Regions from separate parts of the Streptomyces sp. NPDC102406 genome, predicted to be linked through region 3. Evidence: riboswitches for the same ligand, from Rfam matches in the RefSeq annotation. Region 3 holds a riboswitch; each other region holds the start of a gene.
The links. A riboswitch is a leader RNA that binds a small molecule or an ion and turns the genes downstream of it on or off. The one in region 3 is predicted to bind cyclic di-AMP.

Region 1 (4,169 bases), on a different contig from region 3:
ATCGTCTCCGACTCCCCGCCCCTGTTCCCCTCGGCCCAGTTCGAGTACGAGTCGGCCGTGTCGAGGAAGTTGCCGCCTCCGGCGGTGTAGGCGTCGAGCACCGCGAAGGAGGCGGACTCGTCGGCGGTCCACCCGAACACATTGCCGCCGAGGGCGAGCGGGAAGACCTCCAGGTCGGAGGAGCCGAGCGTGCGCAGAGCGGAAGAAGAAGTCATGCCCTTTGACAACGCCCCCACGGAACGTGTTGTTCCGCGGGGGTGTTTCACCGGGCGTCGAGGGGGGACTCGTAGGCCGACGAGATCAGGGAGTGAGGCCCTTGTCGCGCAGCCAGGCCGCCGGGTCGACGCCGGTGGCGTCCCCGCCGGGGTGGACCTCCAGATGGAGATGGGCGCCCGTGACGTTGCCGGTGGCGCCGACGCGGCCGATGACGTCGCCGGTGCTGACCTTCTGACCGACGCTGACGTTCATCGAGGACTGGTGGCAGAACCACAGCTCGGTGCCGTCGTCCAGGGTGAGCACCGTGCGGTAGCCGTACGCGCCCGCCCAGCCGGCCTCGGTGACGGTGCCGCCGTGGATCGCGTAGATCGGCGTACCGGTGGAGGCCGCGAAGTCGAGGCCCGTGTGGTAGCCGGAGGACCACATGGAGCCGGGCTGCCCGAAGGTGCCGGTGAGCGTGTACGAGGCGACGGGGAGCTTGAAGCTCTTGGCCAGCTTGGCGAGGCGCTCGGCCTCGGCCTTCTTCTTGGCCTCTTCCTCCGCCTTCTTCTTCTCGGCGGCGGCGTCGGCCTCGGCCTTCTCCCGCTTCGCCTTGGCGTCGGCGGCGGCCTTCTGCGCCGCGGCCTCCTCGGCCGCGGCCTGCGCCTTGGCGTCGGCGGCGTCCGCCTGCGTCTCGGCCTGCTGCATGATGCGGGCCCGCAGCGCCTCTCCGGCGCCCGACTGCCCGGTGCCGACGCTGGTCAGCGGGGCGGCGGCGGTCGTGGCGCCGGAGGAGCCGGAGCCGGGGCCGTCGGATATGAGCGCGCCCACGCCGGGCAGCGACGCGGCCTCGGGCAGCGAGTCCTTGACGGCCGACAGGTCGGGCATGGAGAGGTGGACGGCGGGCTTGCCGCCCTGCGCGGTGGCGATGCCGCCCGCGCCGACGGCGGCGATCACGCCGACGCCCAGGACCGTGGAGCTGCGCGCGAGTCCGCCGCGCTGGCGGGCCACGCGGTGCCGGCCGCGGACGGGACGGACGGACTCCTCGGTGGGGTTCCACTCCTCCCAGCTCTCCCGCTCGACACCGAGGCCGCCATCGGCGGAGTCGGCGGAGAACCCGGAGAACTCGGGGGCAGGACGGTTCGACGCCACGGGGGCGCTCTCCTTTCCTTCCTCTCGCCTACCGGGTTAGCTGACGGGTTCGGAGCAGGAAGGTCTCCTACGAGCACGGTCCGGCGCCCGGAAAGCGACGGAACGATGCCTGATTCACCCCAAGTTAGTGGTTCCCCGGCTCCCTTGCGGGATTGAGCGTGTGCGCACGGAGCCGTCTCTTGTGACGGCTGGGACGACCGCGCTGCGTTATCGAACGTTAATAGACAGCCGACAGTAATTCCAAGCTGTTCCCACTGATCGTTCACGTCTCTGGCCAGGACTTAACGGTCATCGGTGGTCGAAGCAGGTCGAGTTGACCGACGGTTTCGACGCACGGCAAACACGCCATTTTCTGACGTAGTGTCAATTGTTATGCGCTGTGGTGCGGTTCGATCACCCCTCGTAATGTTGATCAAGAGCGGCGCACGGCGAGCAGGGCCATGTCGTCACTGGCACCGCCCCCGGTGTGCAGGCGTACTTCTTCGGCCAGCGTCGCGAGAAGTTCCTCGGGCCCCGGGAAGACCCGCCCCGCGAGCCTGGCCGCGGGGTCGTAGAAGACGCCCTCCGCGTCCCGCGCCTCGGAGAGCCCGTCGGTGTAGAGCAGCAGCGTCGCGGCGGACGGGAACGGGGCCTCGGTCGCCCGGTCCGGCCAGGAGCCGAGCTCCCCGAGGCCGAGCGGCAGCGCCGCCTCCACGGACCTGATCATCTGGACCGTGCCGTCGCCGTGCAGCACGACCGGCTCGGGGTGACCGCGGTTGAGGACGCGTACGAGGTGGCCGCCGTGCGGGATCTCGGCGAGCACGGCGGTGGTGAACCCCTCGAAGTCGTCGATGCCCCGCCGTCGGCTGCCCTCCCTGGCGAGCGCCCGCTCCAGTCGCTGCGCGACCGCCTCCAGGCTGCCCTCCTGCTCGGCCGCCTCTCGGAAGGCGCCGATGACGACGGCCACGGCGGCGACCGCGCCCATGCCCTTGCCGCGTACGTCCCCGACGACGAACCGCACCCCGTGCGGGGTGTCCTGCACCGCGTACAGGTCACCGCCGATGAACGCGTCGGCCTGCGCCGCCTCGTACCGGGCCGCGACGGCCAGGCCCCCGATCCGCCCGGCCGGTTCCGGCAACACCGCGAGCTGGGCCGCCTCCGCGATCTGCCGCGCGGAGGCGAGCTGTTCGTCGCTGCGGCGCTTGATCCGGTTGATGAACGCGGCCAGGACGCAGACCGTGGCCACGGTGGCCATCTCGGTGTAGACCCCGGCGTTGAACCCGTTCTCGTATCTGAGGTGCACGGCGACGATCGCGGCGATCGAGAGGGCCCCGGCGGTGATCGTGCTGCCCAGCGAGAAGAACGGGGCCACGACCAGGGGCGCGGCGCTGAAGAGGGGCGAGCCGGCGAACCCGGACGGGGTGCAGTACTCGTAGACCGCGCCGCCGGCGATCAGCAGCAGGGGCAGCACCCGGAGGAAGGCACGGGTGCCGATGGTGTCCGCCCCGTGTCGGTGCCGCCCTCCTCGCTGCCCCACCAGTCGTCTCCTGCCACGTCAGCGCCCGGATTCCGGCGTCTGTCCAAGGGTTCCCGTGCAGGAGGCCGGGGGGCGAGCGCTGTTGCTCCGTCCGAGTCAGGGCCCATCAACAGAACGAGGCCGGAATCTCGAAAGATTCCGGCCTCGGCCTTCAGTAGCGGGGACAGGATTTGAACCTGCGACCTCTGGGTTATGAGCCCAGCGAGCTACCGAGCTGCTCCACCCCGCGTCGATGAATGCAACACTACGCCATCGTGGACGGGGAAAGCGAATCGCTTCCCGACCGCACCACTGTCCCCCCGGGTACACCTGTCGAGTGGGGCGCGTCGTCATCCCGTATCCGCCGCGTCGTCCGCGCCGTTATGCCGTGCATGATCTCAACTCGACGAGCCCTCACCGCTGTCCTGCTCGCCGTCGGCACCACGGCGATCGTGGCCCCGGCGGCGCAGGCCGACACCACTGCCAACACGGCAGGCAACACCATCTCCCCCACCGCCCTGCTGGACACGGTCTCCACCATGGCCGTGCCGGACGCGCACCGCGACGAGGTGCCGCGCACGGCCGAGCAGCTCTCCGGCCTCAACGGGCTGTACAAGCTGAGCGAGCTGCACCAGCTCACCGACTTGGTGGCGCCGGTCACGGGGCTGGCCGGGGCGTAACCAGCCCGGACGCGCGAACATACGGCATACGGCATACGACGTCCGACATACACGGACACGCAAGAGGGGCAGCCGCCGAGCGCGGCTGCCCCTCAGGTGTCTCAGTTGTTGCCGGCACCGTTGCTGGAGAGGACCGGGATGTCGTCCAGGATGTGCGACAGCGGCTCGTCCTGCTTGGCCTGCGTCGAGTCCTCCGCGCACTGCTGGGTCTGCGGCGCCGACAGGATCGGCACGTCCTGCACGCCGACGTTGACCAGACCCACGATGTTCTGGATGTTCGCCTTGGCCGGCAGGCCGACACAGAGCTTGTTCAGCGTGCCCTGGACCAGGGTGAGCTGCGGACTCTGGTCCCCGTCGGCGGAGGAGTTGCCGAAGGAGTCCTGCGCTCCGTTGCCGCTGGCGGAGTTGGTGCCGTTGTCGTCACCATTGGCCAGAGCCTGGGGAGCGGCCACCGCCGCCAGGCTGACGACGGAAGCGGCGATCGTTGCGGCTGCCCACAGCTTCTTCATGTGAATTCCCTTCATGACCGGACTCCATCGACGGAGTCACGGTGAGACAACTGGCCAGAATTACTACGGTTGCCGGATCAGTGGTTCTGCGTTCCGTTGGAGGAGAGAACCGGGATGTCGTCCAGGATGTGCGACAGC
Region 2 (4,169 bases), on a different contig from region 3:
GTGGTGGCCGACTGCCGTCCCTGGTCCGGACGGCGGTGGGGAGCCGGTCACCTGAGCAAGGACGCTAAACCTCGGCGTAACGGGTTAGTGACGGATTGTTCGCAACTGGTCCGTTTGTTGCCAGTCATGACGGAGAGTGGCGATCCGCTGATCGGGGATGCCCGCCGTCGAACGGCGAGAGACACCCCATTAGGCTCCGGAACCATGGACGTACTCATCCATCTCTTCGTGGGCCTCCACATCATCGGCATCGCCTCGCTGCTGGGCGGTTTCCTCACCCAGATGTCGGCGATGGGGCAGGGCACCGCCCGCTTCAACAAGGCGATGCTGCACGGTGCCCTGACCATGCTGGTGACCGGCGTCGCCCTGGTCGGCCTCAACCAGGCCGACGGCGGCACCGTGAACAACATCAAGATCGGCGTGAAGCTCGCGATCCTGATCGTCATCCTCGGGATCGTCTACGTGAAGCGCGACGAGGAGAAGGCGGAGAAGGGCCTGTTCGCGGCCGTCGGCGCCCTGACCATGGCCAACATCTTCATCGCCGTCCTCTGGACCTAGAGACGACCTGAGACGACCTGAGGCGGGCTCTCGGGCGGGTTCTCAGGCGGGCCGCACCACGCTGTGGATCGAGCCCGTGCCGTCGTAGTAGATGGACTCCTCGCGGACGTACGCCCCCGGCTTCGGCGCGTGGATCATCATGCCGTCGCCGAGGTAGAGGCCGACATGGCTGATGTCGTCGTAGAAGAAGACCAGGTCACCGGGTTGGATGGCGGAGAGCGGGACGGTCGTGCCGAACTCGACCTGGTCCCACGTGGTGCGCGGCAGCGTGATGCCGGCCGCCTTCCACGCCGCCTGGGTGAGCCCCGAGCAGTCGTAGGAGCCGGGGCCCGTGGCGCCCCACACGTACGGCTTGCCCTCCTGTGCCTTGGCGAACGCGAGCGCCTTCGCGGCCTTGGCGGCGTAGCCGGAGGAGGTACCGGACGAACCGGAACCCGTCCCTGAACCCGTCCCCGAGCCGGATCCCGCACCGGCACCCGAGCCGGACCCTGCCCCCGAACCGGAGCCGTCCCCCTGCCGGGCCGCCTCCTCGGCCGCCTTCCGCTTCCGGTCCTCCTCGGCCTTCTGCCGCTCGGCGAGGTCGGCGGCCTTCTTGCGGGCCGCCTGCTCCTTCTTCTTCTCGATCGCCGCGAGCCGCTGCTTCTCCTCGGCGGTCAGCTCGGACAGCAGCTCACGCGCGTCGGACAGCTTCGTCTGCACGTCGTGCTTGGAGGTCTTCAGCTCGGTCTGGGAGGAGGTGAGCTGCTGAAGGTTCTCCTGGGCCAGGCTGCGCTTCTTCGCGGTCGCGCGCTGCTGCTCCTGGTAGTCGTCGACCGCCTTCTTCTGGCTCGCCGTCATCCGGCTCAGCAGCCGGTCCTGCGCGAAGTAGTCCTCTGGGTCGTCCGCGAGGAACATCGTCGCCGTGTCGCTCATCCCGCCCGTGCGGTACTGCTCGGCGGCGAACCGGCCCAGCTCCTGGCGGGCCGTGTTCATCTTCTCGGTGCGCCGCGCGATGTCGTCGAGAAGCCGGTCGACCTGCTTCTTCTTGCTGTCGGTCTGCTCCTTGGCGGAGTTGTACTTCTGCGTGGCGACCTCGGCCTGCCGGTACAGACTGTCGACCTTCTTCTGCACCTCCTCCAGGCTCGGCCTGGTCGGCTGCGCGGGCGCGGCCTGGGCCGTCTGCGACAGGAGGGCGACCGACGTGAGGGCGGCGGTCGTGATCCCGACCGCGGGAGTGGTGCGAAGGCCGCCCGTCATACGGGAGCGGCTGCGCGGCTTGCGGTGCGACGCCAAGGGAGGCGACTCCTTCCGTGCTCCGCCTACCGGGTTAGCTGACGGGTTCGGGCATACGGAAGGCTGCCCTACGGCCGACGGGTCGTCGGGCCGATTCACCCCAAGATCGGTTGGGTCCCCGGTTCCCTGCCTCACGGCGTACGGGACTCGGCGGGGGCTGTCCGTTCGCCGCGGTGCTCGCGGTCGGGGGGACGGACCGCCCGCGCAGCACCGTAGCCACTCGTGTTGCCGCTGTGAAGGTTGATGTTCGATATGCCCGATACATTTTCGTGACCTTGGCGACAGTGCCGTGCGGTGTCGCGAAGGTGGGGGCGGGGTGTCAGTGGGGCGCCCTAGACTCGTAAGGCGATGAGCAGCCTCTTTGACGACAGCTTCCTGGCGGACCTCCAGAACCGGACGGAGGAGCCCCCGCCGCCCGACGGCGAGCACGAGGAACCGGCTCCGGAGCCGATCCCGGACGACCTGTTCGGCGGGAAGTTCGACGTGCCCCCGGCCAGGGACGCGTACTACCGCGACGGGGCGCCGCGCCCTGCCCTGGACCCGGCGGCCCTCCTCGACGGGCTGAACGAGAACCAGCGGGCGGCCGTCGTGCACGGAGGCTCCCCCCTGCTCATCGTCGCGGGCGCCGGTTCCGGCAAGACCCGCGTCCTCACCCACCGCATCGCCTATCTCCTCGCCGAGCGCGGCGTGCACCCCGGCCAGATCCTCGCGATCACCTTCACGAACAAGGCCGCGGGCGAGATGAAGGAGCGCGTCGAGGCCCTCGTCGGCCCGCGGGCGAACGCGATGTGGGTCTCCACCTTCCACAGCGCGTGCGTGCGCATCCTGCGCCGGGAGTCCAAGAAGCTCGGCTTCACGTCGTCGTTCTCGATCTACGACGCCGCCGACAGCAAGCGGCTCATGGCCCTGGTCTGCCGCGACCTGGAGCTCGACCCGAAGAAGTTCCCGCCGAAGTCCTTCAGCGCCAAGATCTCGAATCTGAAGAACGAACTGATCGACGAGGAGGACTTCGCCAAGACGGCCGCCGACGGCTTCGAGAAGTCCGTCGCGCAGGCCTACGCGATGTACCAGTCGCGGCTGCGCGAGGCCAACGCCCTCGACTTCGACGACCTGATCATGACGACGGTCAACCTGCTGCGCGCCTTCCCCGACGTCGCCGAGCACTACCGCCGCCGCTTCCGGCACGTCCTCGTCGACGAGTACCAGGACACCAACCACGCGCAGTACGCGCTGGTGCGCGAGCTCGTCGGACCGGCCAAGGACGCGGAGGGCCACGACGCCGACCCGGCCGAGCTGTGCGTCGTCGGCGACGCCGACCAGTCCATCTACGCGTTCCGCGGCGCCACCATCCGTAACATCCTCCAGTTCGAGGAGGACTACACGGACGCGACGACGATCCTCCTGGAGCAGAACTACCGCTCCACGCAGACGATCCTCAGCGCGGCCAACGCGGTCATCGAGCGCAACGAGTCGCGCCGCCCCAAGAACCTGTGGACGAACGCGGGCGCGGGCTCCCAGATCACCGGCTACGTCGCGGACACCGAGCACGACGAGGCCCAGTTCGTCGCCGAGGAGATCGACCGCCTCACCGACGCCGGCGAGGCGAAGGCGGGTGACGTCGCCGTCTTCTACCGGACGAACGCGCAGTCCCGTGTCTTCGAAGAGATCTTCATCCGCGTCGGTCTGCCCTACAAGGTCGTCGGCGGCGTCCGCTTCTACGAGCGCAAGGAGGTCAGGGACGTCCTCGCCTACCTCCGGGTCCTGTCGAACCCGGAGGACTCCGTCCCCCTGCGCCGCATCCTGAACGTGCCCAAGCGCGGCATCGGCGACCGCGCCGAAGCCATGATCGACGCCCTCGCCCAGCGCGAGAAGATCTCCTTCCCGCAGGCGCTGCGCCGCGTCGACGAGGCGTACGGCATGGCGGCCCGCTCCACGAACGCGGTGAAGCGGTTCAACACCCTCATGGAGGACCTGCGGACCATCGTCGAGTCGGGCGCCGGACCGGCCACCGTCCTGGAGGCCGTCCTCGAACGCACCGGGTACCTCGCCGAACTTCAGTCCTCCACCGACCCGCAGGACGAGACCCGCATCGAGAACCTCCAGGAACTCGCCGCCGTCGCCCTGGAGTTCGAGCAGGAGTCGGCCCAGGGCGCCGACGAGAACCAGGGCGAGGCCGAAGCGGGCGGCGCCGACCTGTCGGCCTTCCTGGAGCGGGTCGCGCTCGTCGCCGACTCCGACCAGATCCCCGACGAGGAGGACGACGGCAGCGGCGTCATCACCCTGATGACCCTGCACACCGCCAAGGGCCTCGAATTCCCCGTGGTCTTCCTGACCGGCAT
Region 3 (4,169 bases):
TCGCCGCGGCGGACCGGGGCGGGGCCGTACTCCTTTTCGTCCACACCCTGTTGCAGAGTCCGACCGCCGCGCTGTGCCTCGGCCCGGCGGCCGTCCGACCCGGGAGGTCCGACCATGAGTGACGCCACCGAACACGGCGCGACCGAGCGGCCCGACCGCCGGAACATCGAGGACAAGCTGCCCCGCGGCATCTGGGTGCGGGTCCTCGTGTACGTCTTCGCCGGGCACGCCCTCGCCGCCTTCCTCTACCTGCTGTTCTCGGTCGGCGGAGGCCAGTAGGGGGAGCCGGTGGCGCGGGTCAGTCGAGGAGCCGCTCGCGCAGCCGCTCGCGGTCGGCCGCGCCGAAGCGCAGCCCCTCCTCGAAGTAGCGCTCCGTGCCGCCCCAGGTCTGCTCGATGGTCTCGAAGGCCGCGCGGAGATAGTCGGCACGGGCGTCGAAGAGCGGGCCGATCAGCTCCATGACCTCGGGGGAGTAGGCGTCGCCCGAGGTGGCGCTGCGGCGCACCTTGTAGCGGCGGTGCTTGGCGTTCGACTCCAGGTAGTCCGCCTCGATGGCGTCGCGCTCCACGCCCACGGCGAGCAGCGTCACGGCGATCGACAGGCCCGCGCGGTCCTTGCCCGCCGCGCAGTGCATCAGGGCGGGCACGCTGGCGTCGGCGAGCGCGTGCAGGACGCGGCTGTGCTCGGCGGTGCGCCCGGAGATGATCGAGCGGTACGACGTGATCATGCGGTTGGCCGCGCGGCCCTCGGAGAGCAGGGCGCGGAGCTGGTCTATGTCGCCGTCGCGGACCATCTTCCAGAACTCGGCGCCGTCGGCCGGGTCGCTCAGCGGCAGGTTCACGTTGCGCACGCCGGGCAGCTCGACATCGGGGCCCTCGAGGCGCAGGTCCGCGGCGTTGCGGAAGTCGAAGACGGTGTGCAGGCCGAGCCCGGCGAGGAACGCGGCGTCCTCGGCGGTGGCGTGGGCGAGGTGGCCGCTGCGGAAGAGCACGCCCGGGCGCACGCGCCGGCCGTCCACGGTCGGCAGTCCGCCCACATCACGGAAGTTGCGGACTCCGGACAACTGGGGCTCGGTGGGCGGGGCGTGCTGCGTCACGGGGGCTCCTCCCGGTCAGGTCACCGGCGTTGCTCGTCGGCGGGCGCGCTCTGACGATACGACATGGATTCCCAGGGCATCTATCTGTCCGTTTTGGGCGGCTTTCAAGGTAAGTGTCAGCAAAATAGGGGCGATGGGGGGAGGTCGCGTGAGCAGGCTCATAACGGTGACCGTCCGTGGCGGCCCTCCCGCATTTCTTCCTCGGTAATTCCTTGCGGGTATGGCGTTGGTAAAGCGTCGGCATCGACGCAGGGTGACACGGAAAGCGCTCGGACGATCAAGAAAACAACCCTTCCTGTGAATGGGATGTTTGTCGCCGCCTTTCTCGTCGGCTTATCGTCACCACTCACTCCGGGCGGAACGCCTAATCCTGCCGCCGCCCGGAATCCGAGACGACTACCCGTCACGGCAGGAGCGGGGGACCCACAGGCAGTACGCCGCCGAGGGAATTCCCCGACAGCGGCTAGGGGTGAAGCCGGGTCCGCGTGCCGGAACCGGCCGGGCATCTCCAGCCCGAACCCGACAGCTCACCTCGTAGGCGACGGAGAGGAAAACCGGCATGCCCGCAAAGGCAAAGCACCGCCGCTCGAAGACCCAGCGCATCACCCGCGCCGCCGCCGTCGCCTCGGCCGGCGGGGCCGCGCTCGCCCTGCCGCTCATCGGCGCCACCGGCGCCCACGCCGCGACCGGGGACACCGGCGCCAAGACCTACACGGTCGAGGCGGGGGACACCCTGTCGAAGATCGCCGAGGCGCAGCACGTCGACGGCGGCTGGCAGAAGCTGTACCAGGCCAACAAGGACGTCGTCGGCTCCGACGCCGGCCTCATCAAGCCCGGCATGAAGCTCACGCTGGACGGCGCGGCCGAGACCACCGCCGCCACGGCGGCGCGGACAGGCGCCACGACGCACGCCGCGGACTTCGTGAAGCCCGTCGACGGCGCCACGGGAACCCCGTACCACTCCTCCGGATCCATGTGGTCCAGCGGCTACCACACCGGCACGGACTTCGTCGTACCCACGGGCACCGCCGTCAAGGCGGTCGGCGCGGGCACCGTCGTCTCGGCCGGCTGGGACGGCGCGTACGGCAACGAGGTCGTCATCAAGCACACCGACGGGCGCTACTCCCAGTACGCCCACCTGTCCTCCCTCGGCGTCTCCGCCGGGCAGAGCGTGACGGCCGGACAGCAGATCGGCCTGTCCGGCGCCACCGGCAACGTCACGGGACCGCACCTGCACTTCGAGATCCGCACGTCGCCGGAGTACGGCTCCGACATCGACCCGCTGGCGTACCTGCGCGGGCACGGCGTCGGCGTCTGAGCCACGCGCGATCCTTTCGGCGCCCGGGGTTATTCCCCGGGCGCCGAGTGGGTTTTCTCACCACCCGTCAACCCCTGGCTACGGTCGCGTAGGTCACACCCCAGGGTGAAAGATGTGTGGTCGTGGCAAACGAATCGAGATCACTCAGCGGCGGCACGATTCGGTCCTACGCGGCGGTGGGGGACAGCTTCACCGAAGGCGTCGGGGACCCCGGACCCGACGGGAGCTTCGTCGGCTGGGCCGACCGGCTCGCCGTCCTCCTCGACGACCGCGTACCCGAGCACACCTTCAAGTACGCGAACCTCGCCGTACGCGGCAAGCTCATCGACCAGATCATCGCGGACCAGGTCCCGAAGGCCATCGAACTCGCCCCCGACCTGGTGACCCTCGTCGCGGGCGGCAACGACATCATTCGTCCCGGCACCGACCCGGACGATGTGGCCGAGCGCTTCGAGAAGGCCGTGGCACGGCTGGCCCAGGCGGCCGGGACCGTCATGGTCGCCACCGGCTTCGACACCCGCGACGTGGCCGTCCTCAAGCATCTGCGCGGCAAGATCGCCACGTACAACATGCATGTCCGCGCGATCGCCGACCGCTATGGCTGCCCGGTCCTCGACCTGTGGTCCCTCAGGTCGATCCAGGACCGCCGGGCCTGGGACGAGGACCGGCTGCACCTGTCCGCGGAGGGCCACACCCGCGTCGCCCTCCGCGCGGGACAGGCGCTCGGGGTCGAGGTGCCCGCCGACCCGGAGCAGCCCTGGCCGCTGCTGCCGCCGCGCGGCACGTTCGAGGTGCGGCGCGACGACATCCACTGGGCGCGGGAGTTCCTGGTGCCCTGGATCGGGCGGCGGCTGCGCGGGGAGTCCTCGGGGGACCGCGTGGTGGCGAAGGGCTTCGTGGACCCGCACCTGATCAAGATGCACCTGGCGTCCGTCTCCTGACCTCGGCGGGCGCGGCGCGGGGCCGTCGAGGTGACCGGCCGGAGTGGCATGCCGTGCGGGGCGCGGCGGCGGTGCTGGGATGTCGGCTGTCCGCCGCGTCGGCGGGCCCGACCGGGAAGGACCCCGTCCCATGTCTGTACGCATCCGCCACCGCGCCGCCCTCGCCGGCGTGCTGCTCGCCCTCGCGCTGCCGACGGCGCCCGCCGTCGCCCAGGCCGCGCCGCACGCGGGCGTGCCGCGCGTGGCCGCGGTCAAGGCGCCGAAGCCCGCGACCCTGACCGTCACCGGTGAGGGCCGGGCGGCCGCGGCGCCGGACATGGCCACCGTGACCGCGGGCGTCGAGGCCACCGGGCCCACCGCGAAGGAGGCCCTGGCCGCGCAGAACCGCGCCGCCGAGGCGCTGCTGGCCGCCGTGCGCGGCGAGGGCGTCGCCGACCGCGACATCAGCACGCGGACCCTCGCGGCCTCCGCCGTCTACGAGACCGGACCCGAGCCGGGCGCCTCCCCGCGGGTCGCCGGGTACCAGGCCAGTCAGTCGTTCTCCGTCACGATCCGCGACCTGCGGCGCACCGGCGCCCTCCTCCAGGCCATCACGGACGCGGCCGGGGACGCCGTCCGGATCCACGCCGTCGTCTTCGACGTCGCCGACCCGAGCCGACTGCGGGCCGCAGCCCGCACCGCCGCGCACGCCGACGCCCGCGCGAAGGCCGTCCAGTACGCCGAGCTGAGCGGCCGCAAGCTGGGCCGGCTCGTCTCGCTCGAAGAGACCGCGGGCGGCCGTCCCCGGCCGGTGGCCGCGGCCTTCGACGAGGCG

Region 1: it holds a riboswitch for cyclic di-AMP, as region 3 does, so the genes downstream of both, ACIRF8_RS25860 (M23 family metallopeptidase) here and ACIRF8_RS36065 (peptidoglycan DD-metalloendopeptidase family protein) in region 3, are expected to answer to the same signal.
Region 2: it holds a riboswitch for cyclic di-AMP, as region 3 does, so the genes downstream of both, ACIRF8_RS21375 (NlpC/P60 family protein) here and ACIRF8_RS36065 (peptidoglycan DD-metalloendopeptidase family protein) in region 3, are expected to answer to the same signal.

The regions. Positions count from the first base shown of each region.
Region 1 covers NZ_JBIWKP010000006.1:374,289-378,457, reverse strand. The annotation lists gene ACIRF8_RS25865 (aldo/keto reductase) at 1-215, opposite strand, end outside; gene ACIRF8_RS25860 (M23 family metallopeptidase) at 301-1,347, opposite strand; cyclic di-AMP (ydaO/yuaA leader) riboswitch at 1,359-1,516, opposite strand; gene ACIRF8_RS25855 (PP2C family protein-serine/threonine phosphatase) at 1,760-2,863, opposite strand; tRNA gene ACIRF8_RS25850 (tRNA-Met) at 3,019-3,092, opposite strand; gene ACIRF8_RS25845 (hypothetical protein) at 3,235-3,522, shown strand; gene ACIRF8_RS25840 (rodlin) at 3,624-4,031, opposite strand; gene ACIRF8_RS25835 (rodlin) at 4,109-4,169, opposite strand, start outside.
Region 2 covers NZ_JBIWKP010000005.1:43,109-47,277, forward strand. The annotation lists gene ACIRF8_RS21370 (hypothetical protein) at 205-558, shown strand; gene ACIRF8_RS21375 (NlpC/P60 family protein) at 601-1,830, opposite strand; cyclic di-AMP (ydaO/yuaA leader) riboswitch at 1,839-1,993, opposite strand; gene pcrA (DNA helicase PcrA) at 2,179-4,169, shown strand, end outside.
Region 3 covers NZ_JBIWKP010000018.1:44,749-48,917, forward strand. The annotation lists gene ACIRF8_RS36050 (helix-turn-helix domain-containing protein) at 1-122, shown strand, start outside; gene ACIRF8_RS36055 (DUF6126 family protein) at 115-279, shown strand; gene ACIRF8_RS36060 (tyrosine-protein phosphatase) at 299-1,096, opposite strand; cyclic di-AMP (ydaO/yuaA leader) riboswitch at 1,464-1,650, shown strand; gene ACIRF8_RS36065 (peptidoglycan DD-metalloendopeptidase family protein) at 1,656-2,414, shown strand; gene ACIRF8_RS36070 (SGNH/GDSL hydrolase family protein) at 2,537-3,355, shown strand; gene ACIRF8_RS36075 (SIMPL domain-containing protein) at 3,486-4,169, shown strand, end outside.